4 regions of the Streptomyces sp. NBC_00078 genome follow, and region 1 is predicted to be linked to each of the others. Evidence: riboswitches for the same ligand, from Rfam matches in the RefSeq annotation. Region 1 holds a riboswitch; each other region holds the start of a gene.
What was found. A riboswitch is a leader RNA that binds a small molecule or an ion and turns the genes downstream of it on or off. The one in region 1 is predicted to bind cyclic di-AMP.

Region 1 (5,016 bases):
GGAGGAAAGGCCGCTGGCCGGTGAAGGACTCCGGCAGTGAGTGCGCCCGCTGCCCGCCGGCCCGAACCAACCCACGGCTTCATGGCCGACGAACGGCGCACCGCCCTGAGCGGATGCGGGATGCGGGATGCGGGATGCGGGATGCGGGATGCGGGATGCGGGATGCGGGATGCGGGATGCGGGATGCGGGATGCGGGGAGTATGACGCGGCGATCGCGTGGCCTGATCCGTACCCGGCCGAACTCGCCAAGTAATGGCCTCGCGCGGCACCGTGAGCGGCGACGGAATAGGGTGACCGCGTGGCGAGAGTGCGGTTGAGCGTGGCCGAGCGGCGCGAGGAGCTACTGCGGGCCGCCATCGGGCAGATCGAGGCGCGGGGCGTGGCGGCGGTCAGGATCGCCGACGTGGCCTCGGCGCTCGGCGTGAGCAACGCGCTGGTGCTGTACCACTTCTCGACGAAGGAGAAGCTGGTCGCCGCGGCGTTCACGTTCGCGGCCGAGGACGACCTCGGGCATCTGCGTAAGCTTCTCGGCCGCCGGACCACGGCGCTGCGGCGGCTGCGGTCGGCGGTTCGCTGGTACGCGCCGACGGGCCAGGCCAAGGGCTGGCGCCTGTGGATCGAGGGCTGGGCGGCTGCGCTGCGCGAGCCCGCGCTGCAGGAGGTCACGCGGGACCTCGACAGGGAGTGGAAGGCTGCGATCGCCGAGGTGATAGCGGAAGGCGTGGCCGCGGGCGAGTTCCGCTGCCCGGACCCGCAAGGTACGGCTCTGCGTCTGACGGCCCTGCTGGACGGGCTCGCCGTTCAGATGACGTCGTACGCCGGTGCGGTGTCGCGCGCGCGAGCACAGGAGTGGGTGGAGGAGGCGCTGGCGCGGGAACTGGACCTGGAGCGGGCGGCGTTGACCACCTCCGAGCAGTGAGCCCCCCGAACCGGGCGGGGCTCACTGCCGACAGACGAATCACTCTCGCGCCTTCGGGCAACCGCACGATGGAGCGACCCGAACGACCGGACAACCCGCACACCACCGTCCGCCGCGCTCAGGCGACCGAGGCGATCCGCATCTTGATGTCGTCCGGCGACAGCGCGCCCTTCGCCGTGACGTGGTCCCCGGACGACTCACCGCGCAGCCGACGGCCGATCCACGGCACCAGGTACTCGCGCGCCCAGTGCACGTCGTCCCGCCGGACGTCGAGGGTGCCGCGCGGCGGGAGCAGCGGCCAGGGCTGGTCCGGATCGGCCGGGACCTCCAGGCCGAGAACCTGCCCGGCGCGCAGCGCCACGCGCGTGTGCCCCTCGGGCGAGAGGTGGAGCCGGTCGTCGTCCCAGGCCCGGCGGTCCTGGACGGTCTTCAGGGACCACAGGTCGAGCACGGGGCAGCCGTACCGGTCGGCGACAGCCCGTACATGACCGTTGTAGGTGGCGATCTTGCCGCGCAGGTGCTTGAGCACGGGAACGTTACGGGTGTCGAAGCCGGTCGTCACCATGACGGTGCCGACGGCTTCGGTGAGCCGGATGATCGCCCGCTCGAAGCGCTCGGCGACCTCGTCGGGGTCGGTCCCGGGCCGGATGATGTCATTGCCGCCCGCACAGAAGGAGACCAGGTCCGGCGCGAGCTCGATGGCTTGCGGAACCTGGTCCTCCACGATCTGGTCGAGCAGTCTGCCGCGTACGGCGAGGTTCGTGTAGCCGAAGTCGCCCTCGGGCCGCCGGTCCGCGAGAAGCACCGCGAATCGGTCGGCCCAGCCGACCATCGCACCGTCGGGGCCTGGATCGCCGACGCCCTCGGTGAAGCTGTCCCCCACCGCAACGTACGACCCGATCACTGATCTGCTGTCATTCTTCGAATCGTCTGCCACATCGACCATGATTCACCTTCGAATGTGACCTACGCGACCGTAATAAAGGGTTGACGGACGGTGAGATAAGCCACGTCTAAGTGTTGGTCAAGCCCGGAATAACCCTCCGATCAGGGATGTTGAGAGGCGAACCGTGAGGCTCTGAAGTCGCGGACCGGGAAGTGGCTCCAGGTGTTCCGGAAGGCGAAGCGCCCGCTCGTGTACGGCTGCGGATCGGCACCGGACTCCAGCCTCGCCGGCGAAACGGCTAAGCCGCGTCGTGGAGTTCGTGTTGGTGCCGTAGCCGGCGTCGTACGTCGTGAGGTGGTCGTGGCCGCTGCCTGAACCAGACCGTGGCGTCTGCGGGAACGTCCACGTCCAGGAGCTCGCGGAAGGCGGTGACGGCACCGCCGTTCTCCAACTCGACGACCCACTGCGCGAGTCCGCGGGGGAAGTCGTCGCGGGCGATGAGGCGGCCACAGGGCGGGGCGCCGACAGTCGGCTCGGGGGTGAGGGCGGCAGCTCCGGCGGAGAGGCGGAGCCGGACGCACCGAAGGCCGGACCCGGGGATCGGGGTCCGGCCTTCGGCGGCGTGTCGGGCGCTACGTCCCCACGCTCTGGCGAAGCCGCGCGGGGGTGGTCGGCGGTGGGTCAGCCGACCGCTACGCCCTTGGACCGGAGGTAGGCGACCGGGTCCACGTCGGAGCCGTAGTCCGGCGTGGTGCGGATCTCGAAGTGCAGGTGCGGGCCGGTCACGTTGCCGGTAGCGCCGGAGAGGCCGATCTGCTGTCCCTCCGTCACGGTCTGGCCGGCCGAGACGGAGAGCTGGGAGAGGTGGCCGTACTGCGCGTAGTAGCCGTCGGCGAGCTTGATGACGACCTGGTTGCCGTACGCGCCGCCCCAGCCCGCGGAGACGACCGTGCCCGCACCGACGGCCTTGACGGGGGTGCCCGTCGGGACGACGAAGTCGACGCCTGTGTGGTACCCGCTGGACCACATGCTGCCGGCCACGTGGTAGCCGGTGCCGATGGTGGCGCCGGACACCGGGAGGGTGAAGCCGGTGGAGGTGCCGGTGGACTGGGAGGTCTGCGTGGCGGTCGTCTTGTTCGAGGACGAGGACGCCTTGGGCGCGGAAGAAGAAGACGAAGAAGACGGCCGGGACGACGACTTGGTGGTCGTGGTGGCCTTCTTGCCGAGCGTGAGCTTCAGGCCCGGGTGGATCAGCGCCGGGTCGTCGCCTACGGCCCGGCGGTTGTCCGAGTAGAGCTTCTTCCAGCCGCCGGTGACATGCTGCTCGTCGGCGATCTTCGAAAGGTAGTCGCCGCCCCGCACCGAATAGGTCCGCACGCCCGCGTGGTGCGCGGCGCTCTTCTTCTCGGCCGCCTTCTTCTCCACGACCGGAAGGGACTGGACGGCCTTTTGCGAAACCGACTGGGAAACGGACTGCGTTGTTGCGGCATGGGCGCCGGTCGCACCCATGAGCGGGAGTGCGAGTGCGGCGCCACCGGTACCGGCGACGGCGATGGAACGGGTGAAGCGCTGGGGCTTCGGACGGCGGTGCTTACCCTTCGCGGGCATGACGAATTCCTCTCCGGCGCCTACGAGGTGAGCTGTCGGGTGCGGGCTGGAGATGCCCGGCCGCGCTTATGACGCGGCTTTACCCCAAGCCGTTCCGGAGACCGGAACAGGCGGTGATACCTGTGGGTCCCCCGCTCCTGCCGTTCACGGGTGAGTTGTGCGGGCACCGGGCGGCGGCAGGATTGGGCGTCCGTCCGGATTGGTGGCGAACGTAAGCGACCGGGACGCAAAGGGACAAGCGATGGTTCCCTGCGAATACGTTTCTGTTGATCCCTTGAGAGAAATCCCGGTAACCGTGCGTGAATTTCGAGATCGCTCCTTTGGCCAATCCCCCTTATAAAGCACGTGAATTACGTGGACATGACGCGCCACGCTCGGTCACGAATATGACGCTCCTCACGCACCCTCAGCCCAGGAGTCCCCATTCCGGAGCGAGTTGGAATGAAGGCAAGCAAAATGGACCACAGGGGCGTGAAGAGGAAGGAAGATGAGCGAAAGTGAGCTAACGCGACCGAAGGCGCCGGAAGTCCAATCAAGGCACTAATTCGGACAGACGGGTCAGATGCGACGCAGGCGGAAAACTGCCGCGTCGAGGTCGCCGCGCAGCCCGGTGCGCAGTCCGTGATGCAGGAGTACGGCACCTCTGTGAACTTCGCCCGTTTCGCGGCATTCATACGACGCTGTCGGGTCGAGGCCCTGCAGTCGCAGCGCCGGCACGGGTTCCCCGTAGCTCTGTGCCTGAAGCCACGCGAGGACGACCGCCTCGTCGCCACGCACGTACTGCACCGCACTGAGCCCGCCCCGCGGCGCCCGCAACCGGTACAGGTCGCCCTGCTGCACAAGCGGACGGATCTCCTTGTAGAGAGTCACCCACTCGCCGGCCTCCGCGAGCTCCTCCTCGGTCCACTGGGCGAGGTCTCCGCCGACCCCCAGCACTCCGGCCATGGAGCTGACGAAGCGGAAACGCAGCGAGCTGACCCGCCCGTTGAGCTGGGTGTTGGGGCTGTCGGTGACCCAGGCTGCCATCACGCGCGCGGGGTGGATCTGGCTGAAGCCGTGCTGGATGGCGAGCCGGTCGAGCGGGTCGGTGTTGTCGGAGGTCCACACCTGGTCGGTACGGCTCAGGATCCCGAGGTCGATGCGGCCGCCACCGCCCGAGCAGGACTCGAAGGCAACGCCCGGGTGGGCCGCGCGCAGCCGGTCCAACAGTGCGTACAGCGCCCGGACATGGTCGATCCAGAGCCGCTGCGGGTAGGGGTCGTCAGGCCAGCCAGCGTCGGTGAAGCAGCGGTTGAAGTCCCACTTGACGTAGTCGATCGGGGCGCTGGACAGGAGCCCGTCGAGCTGCCCCCAGAGGTACTCCTGGACGTCCTCCCGGGCCAGGTTCAGTACGAGCTGATTGCGGAATTCCGTCCGCTTTCGTCCCGGTTGGAACTGTACCCAGTCGGGGTGGGCGCGGTAGAGCTCGCTGTCCGGGTTGACCATCTCGGGCTCGACCCAGATGCCGAACTGCATGCCGAGGGCGTGCACGTAGTCCGCGAGCGGCTTCAGGCCTTTCGGGAAGCGGTCGGGGTTGGGGGTCCAGTCGCCGAGTCCGGCCCG
Region 2 (5,016 bases), 1.2 Mb from region 1:
TCCGGACATGCTTCACGTTGTGGGAAACTGGTCTAGACAACCCTGAGACTCTGAAGGGCAGCATCACATGGCTGAGCGCCGCGTCAACGTCGGCTGGGCCGAGGGCCTCCACGCCCGCCCCGCTTCCATCTTCGTCCGGGCCACCACGGCCACAGGTATCCCCGTGACGATCGCCAAGGCCGACGGCAATCCCGTCAACGCGGCCTCCATGCTGGCCGTCCTGGGCCTGGGCGCCCAGGGTGGCGAGGAGATCGTCCTCGCGTCCGACGCCGAGGGTGCGGACGCCGCACTCGACCGTCTGGCCAAGCTGGTCTCCGAAGGTCTCGAGGAGCTCCCCGAGACTGTCTGATCACGGCACCGCAGAAGGGCTCGTCCGAATTACCGGGCGAGCTCTTCGCATTTCTTGTGCCAAGACCGTGGAATTCCCGATCGCGGGCAGCATGGATAAACCCCCGCGAATTCTCTTGTCTTTGTATACGGCGCCCGTGTTAATGACGCAGGCTCGACATGTTTACGGCATGTTGCGAGTTCCTCACACGGTCGGCGCGATCGGCGCCGGGGGTGAATCGCAGCCGGTGCACCCCGCTGGAACGCTCGGTGTGCAGGGTCGTGACCGCCCGCGCGCGCTCGCTGTCGCCGCGGGCCACGGCGTCGACGATCGCACCGTGCTCCGCCCAGGACTCCACGGGGTCGGCGGGCGCCTCCACGGCGTACATCCAGGCGATCTTGTGGCGCAGCTGGGTCAGCATCGAGGTCAGCGCGGGGCTGCCGGCGGCCTGCGCGAGCGTCTCGTGGAACCAGCTTCCCAGGGAGCGCAGATCCTCGCTGTTGCCCCTCCTGGCCCGCTCCTGGCCCAGTCTCACCAGGCCGCGCAGGACCTTGAGATGGGCCTCGGTACGCCGCTGGGCGGCCCGTGAGGCACCGAGCGGCTCCAGGAGCATGCGCATCTCCAGCAGGTCGGAGGCCTCCTGCTCGGTCGGTTCCGCCACGCACGCGCCCGCGTGCCGTCGGGTCACCACGAAGCCCTCGGCCTCCAGCGTGCGCAGGGCCTCGCGGACGGGAACGCGCGAGACGCCGTAGCGGCGGGCCAGAACTTCCTCGGTGAGGCGGCCGCCACGCTCGTGGACACCGGCGACGATGTCGTCCCGGATCGCCGTGCACACCGAGTGCGCCGGAATACGCATGACCGACCTCCGACTTAATCCCCGTGAAACGTCGATGATTGACGCGTGTTCCGTGACTCTATTGCACAGAGCCGGAATTTCCGACGGGAGGCCGGAATCCATGGATATTTTTTGGACAGCAGGGCAACGGAAAGCGGCGAAACCCCGGCTCGTGGAGCCGGGGTTTCGCCGTTGTCCTGCGATCCGTCGTCAGACGTTCACGCCGTGCGAGCGCAGGTAGGCGACGGGATCGATGTCCGAGCCGTACTCGGCGGTCGTACGGGCCTCGAAGTGCAGGTGCGGTCCGGTGGTGTTGCCGGTCGCGCCGGAGACGCCTATCTGCTGCCCCGGGACGACCGTCTGGCCCACCGAGACGCCGATGGACGACAGGTGGCCGTACTGGGTGTACGTGCCGTCGTGCATCCTGATCACGATCTGGTTGCCGTAGGCGCCACCCCAGCCGGTCTCGACGACGGTGCCGGCGCCGACCGCGTGGACGGCCGTGCCGCTCGCGGCGTGGAAGTCGATGCCCGTGTGGCTGCCGGAGGACCACAGGGAGCCACCGGTCTTGTAGCCGGTCGAGACGTACGAGTTCGAGATCGGCGCGACGAAGGTGTTGAGGCGCTTGCGCTCGGCCTCGCGCGCGGCGCGCTCCTTGGCCTGCCGCTCCGCCTCGGCCTTCGCGGCGGCCTTCTTGCGCGCCGCCTCCTCTGCCGCCTTCTTGCGGGCGGTCTCCTCGGCGGCCTGCTTCTGGGCGTCGGCCTGGGCGTCGATCTTGTCCGCGATCGTGTCGCCGATGGTGATGACAGGGGTGAGGCCGGTCTGCTCGACGGAACTCTCGGCGGCGAGGGCCGGAGCGGCCTGGGCGCCGACGACGCCGGTGGCGGCGAGAGCCGCGACCCCTGCGGCGCGGATGGTGGTGCGGTGCATCCGCGTGGGACGACGGTGCTTCCCGGTGGCGCGCGTGAACGCCATGTGGTGGCTGGTCCTTTCCTTCCCTCTCGCCTACCGGGTTAGCTGACGGGTTCGGAGCAGGAAGGTCTCCTACGGACCCCCTCGCTGCGCGCGGGCGTCCGATTCACCCCAGGGACTGCGATGGGTCCCCGGCTCCCCTGGCTCGCGCCATAGGGGGACTCGGCGATGACTGTCCGGTGCCGCGGATGCGGCGCTGTGCCTGACGGACAGACCGGACGACGCTAAGCGGGGCGACTTTCAATTCCCAAACGGATCACGGTTTTTGTAGTACATGCCACAGGTCAGACAGGCAACCTCTCCCCTAATTCGGACATTAGGGGGCCCTGGTGACTCATCAGTCACCAGGGCCCCCACGCGCGCGGCGCCGCCGGTCCTCTACTCGGCTGCCACGACGGTGACTTCTCCGATCCCCAGGGCCTCGACGGGCTCCTTGATCGCGGCCGCGTCACCGACGAGGACGGTCACCAGACGGTCCACCGGGAAGGCGCTGACGGCCGCCGCGGTGGCCTCCACGGTGCCGGTGGCGGCGAGCTGCTGGTACAGCGTCGCCTGGTAGTCGTCCGGCAGGTGCTGCTCGACCTGGTCGGCCAGCGTGCTCGCCACGGCAGCCGCGGTCTCGTACTTCAGCGGCGCCACCCCGACGAGGTTCTGTACGGCGACATCGCGCTCGGCGTCGGTGAGCCCGCCTTCGGCGAGCGTGCGCAGCACCTTCCAGAGGTCGTCGAGCGCCGGGCCGGTGTTGGGGGTGTCGACAGAGCCGCTGATCGCGAGCATCGCGGCACCGGAGCCGTCCGGGGCGGACCTGAGGACCTGGCCGAAGGCGCGCACACCATAGGTGTAGCCCTTCTCCTCACGCAGGACACGGTCCAGACGGGAGGTGAGGGTGCCGCCCAGGCAGTACGTACCGAGCACCTGCGCGGGCCACACGCGGTCGTGCCGGTCGCGGCCGACGCGGCCGATGAGCAGCTGCGTCTGGACGGAGCCGGGACGGTCCACGATGATCACGCGTCCGGTGTCGTCGGCGGTGATCGGCGGCACGGGACGGGACTCGCCCCTGGAGCCCGTCCAGGCGCCGAGGGTCTCGCCGAGCAGCGCGTCCAGGTCGATGCCGGTGAGGTCGCCGACGACGACGGCGGTGGCCGTGGCAGGCCTGACGTGCCGGTCGTAGAAGGCGCGCACGGCCGCCGAGTCGATCTTCTCGACGGACTCCTCGGTGCCCTGGCGCGGGCGCGACATGCGCGAGGTCGCCGGGAACAGCTCCTTGGAGAGCTCCTTGGCGGCACGGCGGGAGGGGTTGGCCAGCTCGTGCGGGATCTCGTCCAGGCGGTTGCGGACCAGCCGCTCGATCTCGCTGTCGGCGAAGGCGGGCGCCCTGAGGGCGTCGGCGAGCAGACCGAGCGCCTTGGCGAGGCGGGAGGCCGGCACTTCGAGGCTCAGGCGTACGCCCGGGTGGTCGGCGTGCGCGTCGAGGGTGGCACCGCAGCGCTCCAGCTCGGCGGCGAAGTCCTCGGCGGAGTGCTTGTCGGTGCCCTCGGAGAAGGCCCGCGCCATGATCGTGGCGACGCCTTCGAAACCGGCCGGTTCGGCCTCCAGGGGCGCGGCCAGGAGCACCTCGACGGCGACGACCTGCTGGCCGGGGCGGTGGCAGCGCAGGACGGTCAGGCCGTTGCCGAGCGCGCCGCGCTCCGGGGCGGGGAAGGCCCAGGGCCTTGCCTCGCCGGCCTGGGGCTGCGGGTGGAACTCCATCGTGGTGAGCTCGGTCACTTGGCCGCCTCCGTGGTGTCGTCGCCGGTCTCGACCGTGGCTTCGGCCTCGGGGTCCTGCGGGGGATCTGCGTCCTCGGCGCTTTCTCCCGCGACGGGCTCGTAGACGAGCACCGCGCGGTTGTCGGGCCGCAGGCGCGCCTTGGCGACCTCCTGCACCTCCTGGGGTGTCACTTCCAGGACGCGCTGGACGGCGGTGAGGGCGAGCTGCGGGTCGCCGAACAGGACGGCGTAACGGCACAGTTCGTCGGCGCGGCCCGCGACCGTGCCGAGCCGGTCGAGCCACTCGCGCTCCAACTGGGCCTGCGCGCGCTCCATTTCCTCGGCGGTGGGGCCCTCCTCGGCGAACCGGGCGAGTTCCTCGTCGATGGCGGTCTCGATGACCGGCACCTCGTAGTCTCCGGAGGTCTTCACGTCCAGCCAGCCCAGGGAGGGCGCTCCGGCCAGCCGCAGCAGGCCGAAGTTGGCCGCGACGGCCGTACGGTCGCGCCGTACGAGACGGTTGTAGAGGCGGGAGGACTCGCCGCCGCCGAGGACGGTGAGCGCCAGGTCTGCGGCGTCCGCCTCGCGCGTGCCGTCGTGCGGCAGCCGGTACGCCGCCATCAGGGCGCGCGCGGGCACCTCCTCCTTCACGACCTCGCGCAGCTGGCCGCCGATGATCTCGGGCAGCGAGCCGTCCCGGGGTGCGGGCTTGCCGTCGTGCGAGGCGATGGACCCGAAGTACCTCTCGACCCAGGCGAGCGTCTGCTCCGGGTCGATGTCGCCGACCACCGACAGGACCGCGTTGCCCGGCGCGTAGTACGTGCGGAAGAACGCGCGCGCGTCCTCCAGGGTCGCCGCGTCCAGGTCGGCCATCGAGCCGATCGGGGTGTGGTGGTAGGGGTGGCCCTCCGGGTAGGCGAGGGCGGTGAGCTTCTCGAACGCCGTGCCGTAGGGCACGTTGTCGTAGCGCTGACGGCGCTCGTTCTTGACGACGTCCCGCTGGTTCTCCATGGACTCGTCGTCGAGGGCGGCGAGCAGGGAGCCCATACGGTCGGCCTCCAGCCAGAGGGCGAGCTCCAGCTGGTGGGTGGGCATGGTCTCGAAGTAGTTGGTGCGCTCGAAGCTGGTGGTGC
Region 3 (5,016 bases), 7.2 Mb from region 1:
ACACGCGGCAGGCCGCCGCCACGGCCGTCCCGGCCGAGCGGCCGCGGCGTCTACGAGAACGGCCGTCAGCACATCTTGAGAGGGGGCTGCGCAACGTACGGTGACCACACAGCGAGAATCCGGCGCGCGCCTGCCTGGCCGGCGACTCATGGTGGCTGTACTTCCTGGAACTCGCACGGACCGCATCGCCAAGCCGGAGGCCGCGGCCGAGGCTGAGGTCGAGGCTGAGGTCGAGGCTGAGGTCGAGGCCGAGGCCGGTGTGCCGCTGTTCGTACGGCCCCTCCGCGGGATCCCCCTGACCTACGAGGCCGCCGGCGCACACCCGCACCGGACGCGGGGCGGACGTCCGCAGCGTCACGCCTACCCGCTCGGAGGGGTTCGCGTGACGGTCGTCCCGGCCGCGACGTTCACCTTCCGGTGTTCCCATCCGGACGTCGTCACCTTCCGCCCCGGCATCCTTCCCCGTCAGCAGGCAGGCCGGTGCGCGGCCCGGGCATCGCGGATGTCTCAGCCGCCCAAACGATGGGCCCGCAGCACGAAGTGCGGTTCGACCGCGCCGTCGTCGTCCCGGTAACCGCGATCGCCCCGTGCGCCCCTCCGCTCGGACTCGGCTCAGCGGGCACCGGCCGGCGTGAACTCTTCGGCATCGGCGTCCGGTTGGAGGGGCTCTCGGTCCGCCCCGAGCTGGTCTGCGACGCGCACGTCCCGCAGTACGAGTTCATACGCCCACCCGGTGCCCCAGCAGCGCGCGCCACAGGCCCAGACGATGCGCGGACGCCGACTTCCGTGGGCGGCCGCGCACTTCACCGGACTGCCGGTGTCCCGACTCGGCCGGCGTCCCCGACCCTCACGCCGGACGCACGGCGATCCGGATCGCGGCCTCCCCGGCGTTGTGGATCGACTCCTCGCGGATGACCGAGCCGGGACCGGGGGCGTGGATCATCAGGCCGTTGCCGGTGTAGAGGCCGACGTGGCTGAAGTTGTCGTGGAAGAAGATCAGGTCCCCGGGGCGGCTCTCGGCGAGCGGGATCACGGTGCCGGCGTTCGCCTGCTCGTGCGGGGTGCGCGGCAGGGTGACCCCCGCGGCCTTCCAGGATGCCTGGGTGAGACCGGCGTTGTCGTACGACTCCGGCCCGACCGCACCCCACAGGCACGGCCTGCCGATCTGGGCACGGGCGAAGGTCACGGCCCGGTCGGCCTTGGTGCCGACACGAGTCTCGACGACGGGGACTCCGGTGTCGAGGACGGAAGGCTGCATCCGCCAGTCGTCGGTTGCGGGGGCCCTGGTGTCGAGGGCGTAGGGCTGGAGGCGCCAGTCCTCGGCCGCGGGGACTCCGGTGTCGAGGGCGGAAGGCTGGAGGCGCCGGTCCCCGGCCGGTGGCACGCCCGTGTCGAGTACCGACGGCTGCTGCAGTCGCCATGCCTCCTCGGTCGCGCGGAGCGCCTGCTCCTCCCAGGGGGCGGCAGCCCGGGGGAGTTGGGGCAGTTGGAGCGGCTGGGAGGGGGCGGCCGTGAGCGGCGCCACGGACGTCTGCCGGGCGGTGTACCTGTACAGCAGCTCGCTGGCCGCCGCGATCTTGCGCTGGTTGTGCCGCTTGGAGCTGCGCAGCGACGTCTGCTTCGATTCGGGAGCGGCTGCGGGCGTGGCCATGGAAGATCCTTGCCGCTGTCCCGGTACGGCGGGCAGTGCCGCCGTGGGGGCGGCCGTCAGCTCGGCCACGGGACCCTGCTGGGTCTGGCCGGCGGGCAGCTCGAGCGCGGGCCGGGCGGCCGCCTCCAACTCACGGCCGGTGCGGATCTCAGGCGCCGGTGCCGGTGCCACGGCGCGCTCGGGCGGTGTCCCGGCCCGGCGGGCCGGCGTGCGCCGGGCGGGCGTACGGTCGGCCGGCAGGACGGCCGGGGCCGTCGGGCCCAGTGACGAGCGCGCCCCGGCGAACCACTGCCGGGTGATGTCGTCCGTGTCGGGATCCGGCGTCCGGCCACCGCTCGCCGGAACGCCGCGGCCCCGCACACCCGCCGACTGCGCCCGGGTGATGTTGTGGAGGCCGGTATCGGACTCGGCCTGGTCGTAGAGGCTGCTCACCCGCTGCCGGACGTCTTCGCGGCTGGGGCCCTCGTCCGCCTTCATCGGCGCGGCGTCGGCGGTCTGCGAGAACAGGGCCACCGAGGTGAGGGCCGCGGTCGCGAGAGCGGAGTTGCGCATACTGGGAAGGCCGAAGCCTCCGGGACGCGACGATCGTTCCGGCGCCATGGGAGCCGTACTCCTTCCGTACTCCGCCTACCGAGTCAGCTGTCGGGTTCGGGCGGTCGATTCCGGAAGGCATGCCCTACGGCCCTTGCCCTTGCGGGCGGTTGGGCCGATTCACCCCATCGTTCGGTCGGGTCCTCGGCTCCGGCTGCCGCAAGGGCACACCGGACTCGGCGGAGGCCGCGCGTCCCGACGGGGTTCGCCGGAAGGTCTCGTGCGGCCTGCTGCCAAACTAGCCAACTTGTGTGACTCGTGTGAAGGTTGGAGGCCGAAATGTCCGATACGCTTTTGTGACCTTCGTCGTGACGTTCCGTCAGATCCGCGGGTTGTGTACGCAGCGAATCCGGACGGCGACCGACCGTCGCGAACTGACGCTGTCGGCGGAAGAACTCGCGGACGAAGTCAGGAACGCGGTCCGTCGCTCTGCTGCTCGCGCTCGGCGTTCCGCTTCTTGATGCGTGCCCCCTCCTTGCGGACCTCGGCCTGGGTGGCACGCTCCTTCTGCAGCCACTCGGGCTGTTCCTGCTTCAGTGCGTCGATCTGGTCCGTGGTGAGCGGCTCGGTGACCCCGCCGCGCGCAAGGCCCGCGATGGAGACGCCGAGCTTCGCCGCGACCACCGGACGCGGGTGCGGCCCATTGGCCCGAAGCTCGCGCAGCCACTCGGGCGGCTCGGCCTGGAGCTGGTCGAGCTGGGCGCGCGAGACGACACCCTCACGGAACTCGGCGGGGGTGGCCTCGAGGTACACACCCAGCTTCTTCGCCGCGGTCGCGGGCTTCATGGTCTGGGTGGTCTGGTGCGACATCATGGTGCCCAGGGTATCGAGCGCGTTCGAGACCTCCGACCACGGCCGGTAGCCTGGCGGGGTGACAGGCACGGAAGCATCCCAGACGTTCCGGCTCGCGTACGTCCCGGGAGCGACGCCCGCCAAGTGGGTGCGGATCTGGAACGAGCGCCTGCCCGACATCCCCCTGACCCTCCTCGCCGTACCGGCCGCCGAGGCGTCCGGCGCACTGCGCGCCGGTGACGCCGACGCGGGACTCCTGCGGCTGCCGGTGGACCGTACGTTCTTCAGCGCCATCCCTCTCTACACCGAGACCACGGTCGTCATGGTCCCCAAGGACCACCTGATCACCGCGGCGGACGAGGTGAGCGTCGAGGACCTCGCGGAGGAGGTCGTCCTCCACCCGCTCGACGACGTCTTCGACTGGGACCGGCCGCCGGGAGAGCCCGCCTTCGAGCGCCCCGCCACCACGGAGGACGCCGTCGAACTCGTAGCGGCGGGCATCGGCCTCCTGATCGTCCCCCAGTCCCTGGCCCGCCTCCACCACCGCAGGGACCTCACCTACCGGCCGCTCGTGGACGGCCCCGGCTCGGGCGTCGCCCTGGTCTGGCCCGAGGAGGCGACCACGGACATGGTCGAGGACTTCATCGGCATCGTCCGCGGCCGCACGGTCAACAGCTCCCGGGGCCGCACGGCGACTGCGCCGGAGTCCCAGGACAAGGTGGGCGACACGGCCGCCGTCCGGCGCAAGCCCACGGCCGCCAAGACGACCGGACGGAACCCTCGCAGTGGATCCGGCGTCTCCAAGGGCGCCAAGCGCAGGAAGCCCCGCCGCCGGGCGTAGCCCCCGGACGGAGTGGTCTCGCCCTGCGCGGCGTGGGCCACTTCTACCCGGTCAGGGGGCGTTTTGCTTCGCAGCGGGATACGGTGCGTCGGCGGTGTTGCGGACAGGGTGCGCACCGCCGGACTGTTGTACGCCCGGGCAGACCGTTCCGGGCAGGGGCGGCTGCTTCGCGAAGCGTGGCGGGTGGCGGTGTTCCTGGGGCGCACGCTGCGGGGCGAGTGGAACGGCATCGTGGTCGATCCCGTGCGGCAACTCCGAAGGCGCGGGCTGCCCGCACTGTCCCTCGCGTTCGTGGCCGCACTCGGCGTCATCTTCTTCCACACGCTGGCGCAACGGCCGACGGGTGCCGTCGTGGTCCGGATTCTCGGCGGCGTCAAGGCCGACCTTCCGTGGTGGCTGGCCCTGCTGCGCACGCCGGTGTCGCTGTACGTCCCGGCCCCGGATCTGCCCGTGTGGGCGGGGATCACGCAGTTGTTCCTCGCGTTCGCGCTCGCCGAACTCGCACTCGGCCGGGCCAGGACGCTCGCCGTCGCGTACGCGACCACGCTGGCCGGCACCGTCCTGGCGCGCGTGATGATCGCGCTCGGTCCCGGCTGGGGTGGGCTGGGCCTGCCGCGTGAGATCGGGCAGGTGCTGGACACCGGACCCTCCGCGGCCGTGGTGGGCCTGTTCACCTATGTCGCCGTCGTCCGCCGCGCTCCCATCGTGTTCACGCTCACCGGCGGGTCCATGGTGTGGGAGTCGATCGCCGTACCCAATCTGGCCGGCCGGGAGCACCTGATAGCGGTCGGTGCCGCGATCGTCCTGGCCCTGTTCCACGGAGGCGGCCACAGGCGGCCGTCCGGCGGGGTCGTCGTGCCGGTCCTCCGGCGGAAGGCGCCGGCGGCGACATCCCGGCGCCCGTCCTCGGACGATCGCATCGCGGTCGGTTGAGCGCCGGGCGGCGTGTGCGCACCGTGCGGGGAGGAGGTCTGGCTTATCTTCGCCACGGAATCCGACATCCGGAGTAAAAATGCAAAAAACGGATGAACTGGTTGATGTGGCGCCCCCCTCGGTGATCGTCGCGCCGGACGCTCACCCGAGACGGCACCTCACCAGATGGCCCCCGTCCGTCGGCATCGCCACGGCGGCCGGCCTGGTG
Region 4 (5,016 bases), 6.9 Mb from region 1:
GCCATGGCGTTCGGCTGGATCGACGAACAGGCGGAGCTGCGCCGTCGCGCCGGACTCGTACGGACCCTGCGGCCGCGCCCGGCCGACTCCCCGCTCCTGGATCTGGCGAGCAACGACTACCTGGGGCTGGCCCACCATCCCGCCGTCGCCGAAGGCGCCGCGGCGGCCGCCCGGACCTGGGGCGGCGGCTCGACCGGGTCCCGGCTCGTGACGGGTACGACGGAACTCCACACCGAGCTGGAGCGCGACCTGGCCGATTTCTGCGGCTTCGAGGCGGCCCTCGTCTTCTCGTCGGGTTACGCGGCCAACCTCGCCGCTGTCACCGCACTGGCCCCGCACGGCTCGCTGATCGTCTCCGACGCGGGCAACCACGCCTCACTGATCGACGGCTGCCGGCTGGCCAGGGGCACCACTCAGGTCGTGCCGCACTGCGACCCGGACGCCGTGCGCAAGGCGCTCAGGACGCACGAGGACACCGCGGTCGTTGTCTCGGACACGGTCTTCTCGGTGGACGGGGACGCCGCACCGCTGGCCGCCTTCGCCGAGGCGTGCCGGGAGCGCGGCGCGGGGCTGCTGGTCGACGACGCGCACGGGCTCGGGGTGCTCGGCGACGGCGGCCGGGGTGCCCCGCACGCGGCCGGCCTCGCGGGCGCCGACGACGTCGTCGTGACGGCCACGCTGTCCAAGTCGTTCGGCAGCCAGGGCGGTGTCGTGCTCGGCCCCGCCCGGGTCATCGGCCACCTCGTCAACGCGGCCCGGACGTTCATCTTCGACACAGGCCTCGCTCCGGCGGCCGTCGGAGCGGCCCTGGCGGCCCTGAGACTGCTGCGTCGCGAGCCGGAGAGGGCGGCGCGGGCGCGCACGGTGGCGGCCGAACTGCACGCACGCCTGACGGCCGCGGGTCACGAGGCGGTACGCCCGGACGCCGCGGTCGTCTCCGTGCGCGCGCCGTCCCCGGAGGAGGCCCTGCAATGGGCGGCCGACTGCCGTACGGCAGGCCTTGCCGTGGGCTGCTTCCGTCCTCCCTCCGTGCCCGACGGCATCTCACGGCTCAGGTTGACCGCTCGCGCGGACCTCTCCGAGGCACAGATCGAACGCGCTGTAGGTGTGATCGGCGAGACGCGACCATGAGTCGGCGTGACACGGCCGTGCGCCGCACGACGGGGAACTGATCAGGCCTGATCGGATCGGAACTGATCAGCCCTTGAACGCGGCCGTGAACTCCGTCCAGCTCCCGGGGGAGACGAGCAGGGCGGGCCCGGCCGGGTCCTTGGAGTCGCGCACGGCGAGCAGCCCGGCCCAGGGACCGGAGTGCGGCCGTGCCGTCTCCACACAGTTGTTCGCACCCGTGCTGTAACTGCTGCGCAGCCACCGCACGCCGTGCAGATCGGTACTGGAAGGTACGTTCCGAGGCAGTGCAGACATTGGTGCCTCCTTACGCGCCGTCACTTATTGCGGCGATGTGATCCAACGAGTCCTCTGGCGAAAGGGCGTGGGACTGAAGGGCGGTGAAGGCCTCGGTGTAGGCCCGGAGGTCTTCTTTCCGCTCGAGGTAGAGGCTACTCGTCAAGTGGTCGAGAACAACCACGTCCAGATCAGAAGTGCTCGAAAATGAGAAGATTACGAAAGGCCCGGTGACGCCGACATGGGCACCGGCGGCGAACGGCAGTACCTGAAGCCGGACTTGGGGCAGGCAGGCCGCCTCGATGAGCTGTCTCAGCTGTCTCGCCATGACGTCGGGGCCGCCGATCTCGCGTCGCAGCACAGCCTCGTCCAGCACCGCGCTCAGCTCCAGCGGCCGGTCCGCACGCAACACGTCCTGCCTGGCCAGGCGCACCTCGACCAGGGCGTCCAGCCGCTCGTCGTCCAGCCCGCCCACCGCCGCCCGGGTCACCTCACGGGCGTACTCGGGCGTCTGCAACAGGCCGGGTACGACGGACGTCTCCAGCGTGCTCATCGTGCTCGCCTGGGACTCCAGGCTGATGAAATCGCGGTAGGTCGGCGGCAGTACCCCGCGATAGGCGTGCCACCAGTGGTGCCGGCCGCCTCCCTCGTCGGAGCCCGCCAACACCATGAGCAACTCACGGAGTTGGGCGTCCGACACGGTGTAGGCGTCCAGAAGTAACCGCACATCGGCCGGTTTCACCCCGCTGGCACCCGTCTCGATCCGGCTCACCTTCGACTGGTGCCAGCCCACGAGCCGGGCCGCATCACCACTTGTGAGCCCCGCACTCGTGCGTAACGCACGCAGTTCGGCACCCAGCTTCCGACGGCGCACCGCGGGACCGTGCTGCATGCGTTACTCCTTACTCCTTCCGGGCCACCCAAATACGGTCTCCCGTCGCAGAGTTCACCGCTTTGAGCGACAGATATATGCACATCTTGGTGGATCGCCACCCGTGAGCGTTGCGGTAATGGCACTCTGGCGACGAAGCACCAGTCCGGGACCGTACTCGAACCATCCGCTCCGTGTCGGACTCCGGTCCCGTGGGAAAGGGACGACCGCGCCATGGCAGACCATCTGGAAGCATCCGTCACTCTGCCGAGCGATCCCGCCTCGGTCGCCGCGGCCCGCGGCTACGTGGTCGACACCCTGGCGGAATGGGGACTGCCGGCGGGCTCGGAAACCTCCGAGACCATCCGGCTCATCGTCTCCGAACTCGCCACCAACGCCGTACAGCACACCTTCGGGCTGTCACCCACCTTCACGGTGGACGTCGAGCTCCACCATGACGAACAGCTGCGCATCGGCGTCACCGACAGTCATCCCCGCCTCCCGAAACGGCTGCCCGCCGCCGTCCAGCAGGACAACGGCCGGGGCATGGTGATCGTCCGCTGGCTGGCGGCCGAGTGCGGCGGCAGGGTCCGGGTGCGTCCCACCCGGGAGGGCGGCAAGACGGTGTCCATCGAGCTTCCGTGGACCGTCCCGGCCGAGCCGGTGCCGGCAGCGGGACAGCAGGAGCCGTAGCGCCGAGGCGTACGGCGCGGCCGCGAGGGGCGAAGGCGTCAGCGGGAACGTGGGGACGGGCCGGTGGCGCTCGGCTCGGTCCAGAGAGCGGTCACGGCGCGGTGAGGGCTCCGGTGGCAGAGCGACGCGGTTCCGGGCCCCCGGGCTGTGCGCCGGGCCCGTGGGAAGGCCCCGCGGGGGCGACGGCCTGTCAGGTCGGCGTCGCCCCCGCGGGAGAGTCAGCTGATCCGGCCGTACCAGACGCTGTTGGTCCAGATCTTCTGCAGCTTCACGACGTCCCCGGTCTTCGGGGCGTGCCAGATCTTCCCCTTCCCTGCGTAGATGCCCACGTGGTAGACGCTGGAGCCCGAGTGGAAGAACACGAGGTCTCCGGCCTTGCGGCCCTTCGCGGAGATGTGGTGGGACTTGTTGTACTGCTGGGCAGCCGTCCGGGGGAGCTTCTTGCCCGCCTTCTTGAACGAGTACAGCGTGAGCCCTGAGCAGTCGAACCTGCGCGGCCCCGAGGCGCCCCACTTGTACGGGGACCCCTTCTTGGAGGCCGCGATCTGAAGCGCCTTCGTCGCGGGCGTGGCGGCCGCGGCGTCGGAGGCGACACCCGGGACCACGATGGAGCCGCCCACGGCGGCGATGGTGAGCGCCGAGGCCGTGCCGGCCCGGGCCATCAGCGACGGGACACGATTGAGCGCAGACATGCGCAACCCTTCGTCAGCCGCCTGTGAAGGATGACCTGTCGGATTCGGGCTGGCGAAGTTGCCCGGCCGCGGCTGCGGCTTCACCCCAAGGGCTGCTCGACCCGGCGTCTCCGTGCGGAGACGGCCGTTCCGGCGACCCGTCTTGCCTGGGTCCTCCACTCCTGCCGATCCACTCCTGTCGACCGGTCACCCGTGCGGCGGCAGGACTCGGCGTCCGCCCGGATCGCCCCGCCGCTGTGGCGGGGGCTTGTCGTCAGACAGGGATCCTCACCTACAGAAGTCAGAAAAACCCAATGGAACCGTGACTTTGTGTTGTTACTCACCACTCACCCGTTCGGGTGGACACCCCTGTGTTCGAACGGACGTTGAGGCCCCCGGCGAGCCCCGGACCAGCGGCGGAACACCTCATTCCGCCCTCGGGCCACGCGCGTTGTGCAACTCCGAGGGTCCCGAAAAAGGGGCCTAGCGTCCTCCAAAAGGCGGTACGCCGTTTGGTCCGTTTGAAAGCCGGTCCGGACACCTCGCCGCCGCGGCGAGGTGTCCGGACCGGTTGGATCCGCGTCAACTGGGGCAGTGCGGCGGCAGGGTGACCCTGGCCGTGCGCCGCTCGCCGTCCAGCACCCTGAGGGCGCGTCCCAGGGTCGGGGCGTGCAGCTCGTTCTCGCCCCGACGGTGCATCAGCGCCAGCGCGTCGCGCAGCGCCGTCGCCTGGCTCACCAGAGCCTGCGCGGCACGCAGTCCGCGATACGTGTCCCCGTCGTGCGCCGGGTTGATGCGGCCGAGCAGGTCGACCACGTCGAGGTAACGGTCGATCAACTCTCCCTCGGCGCGCGTGAGAGCGGGCAGCGGCGGAAGTTCGGGCGGGAGCACCGGCCGCTCACCGACCGGTGGGCGGGGCGAGGGTGACCCGGCGGCTGGGGATGATCTCGTCCACCAGCCCGTACTCAACCGCTCCTTGGGCATCCAGGATCTTGTCCCGCTCGATGTCCGCGTTCACCTGCTGCGCACTGCGCCCGGTGTGCCGTACAAGCATCTCCTCAAGGCGGGTGCGCATCCGCGTCAACTCCTGGGCCTGGATGGCCAGATCACTGGCCTGCCCCTGGACCGGCTGAGCCAGCGACGGCTGATGGATCACCACGCGGGCGCCCGGCAGCACGAACCGCTTGCCCGGCGCGCCGGCGGCCAGCAGCACCGCGGCGGAGGAACCCGCCTGCCCCAGGCAGGTCGTCGCCACGTCGCAGGTGACGTACTGGATCGTGTCGTAGAGCGCCGTCATGGCGCTGAACGAGCCGCCCGGCGAGTTGATGTACAGCGCGATGTCCCGGTCGGGGTCCTTGTGCTCCAGATACATGAGCT

Region 2: another riboswitch for cyclic di-AMP. It lies ahead of OOK07_RS32380 (M23 family metallopeptidase); the one in region 1 lies ahead of OOK07_RS37535 (M23 family metallopeptidase).
Region 3: another riboswitch for cyclic di-AMP. It lies ahead of OOK07_RS04130 (C40 family peptidase); the one in region 1 lies ahead of OOK07_RS37535 (M23 family metallopeptidase).
Region 4: another riboswitch for cyclic di-AMP. It lies ahead of OOK07_RS05435 (C40 family peptidase); the one in region 1 lies ahead of OOK07_RS37535 (M23 family metallopeptidase).

What each region holds. Positions count from the first base shown of each region.
Region 1 is NZ_JAPELX010000001.1:8,085,521-8,090,536, reverse strand. Features, by position in the region: gene OOK07_RS37550 (TetR/AcrR family transcriptional regulator) at 300-920, shown strand; gene OOK07_RS37545 (SGNH/GDSL hydrolase family protein) at 1,039-1,824, opposite strand; partial or broken gene OOK07_RS37540 (hypothetical protein) at 1,968-2,407, opposite strand; gene OOK07_RS37535 (M23 family metallopeptidase) at 2,488-3,414, opposite strand; cyclic di-AMP (ydaO/yuaA leader) riboswitch at 3,417-3,577, opposite strand; gene OOK07_RS37530 (alpha-galactosidase) at 3,973-5,016, opposite strand, start outside.
Region 2 is NZ_JAPELX010000001.1:6,895,968-6,900,983, reverse strand. Features, by position in the region: gene OOK07_RS32390 (HPr family phosphocarrier protein) at 68-349, shown strand; gene OOK07_RS32385 (GntR family transcriptional regulator) at 489-1,184, opposite strand; gene OOK07_RS32380 (M23 family metallopeptidase) at 1,374-2,138, opposite strand; cyclic di-AMP (ydaO/yuaA leader) riboswitch at 2,151-2,313, opposite strand; gene OOK07_RS32375 (M16 family metallopeptidase) at 2,514-3,902, opposite strand; gene OOK07_RS32370 (M16 family metallopeptidase) at 3,899-5,016, opposite strand, start outside.
Region 3 is NZ_JAPELX010000001.1:881,970-886,985, reverse strand. Features, by position in the region: gene OOK07_RS04130 (C40 family peptidase) at 848-2,203, opposite strand; cyclic di-AMP (ydaO/yuaA leader) riboswitch at 2,260-2,434, opposite strand; gene OOK07_RS04125 (DUF5997 family protein) at 2,651-3,055, opposite strand; gene OOK07_RS04120 (LysR family substrate-binding domain-containing protein) at 3,114-3,875, shown strand; gene OOK07_RS04115 (hypothetical protein) at 3,984-4,808, shown strand; gene OOK07_RS04110 (permease) at 4,888-5,016, shown strand, end outside.
Region 4 is NZ_JAPELX010000001.1:1,181,256-1,186,271, reverse strand. Features, by position in the region: gene OOK07_RS05455 (8-amino-7-oxononanoate synthase) at 4-1,131, shown strand; gene OOK07_RS05450 (DUF397 domain-containing protein) at 1,198-1,425, opposite strand; gene OOK07_RS05445 (helix-turn-helix domain-containing protein) at 1,436-2,296, opposite strand; gene OOK07_RS05440 (ATP-binding protein) at 2,510-2,968, shown strand; gene OOK07_RS05435 (C40 family peptidase) at 3,187-3,660, opposite strand; cyclic di-AMP (ydaO/yuaA leader) riboswitch at 3,664-3,805, opposite strand; gene OOK07_RS05430 (hypothetical protein) at 4,222-4,530, opposite strand; gene OOK07_RS05425 (ATP-dependent Clp protease proteolytic subunit) at 4,538-5,016, opposite strand, start outside.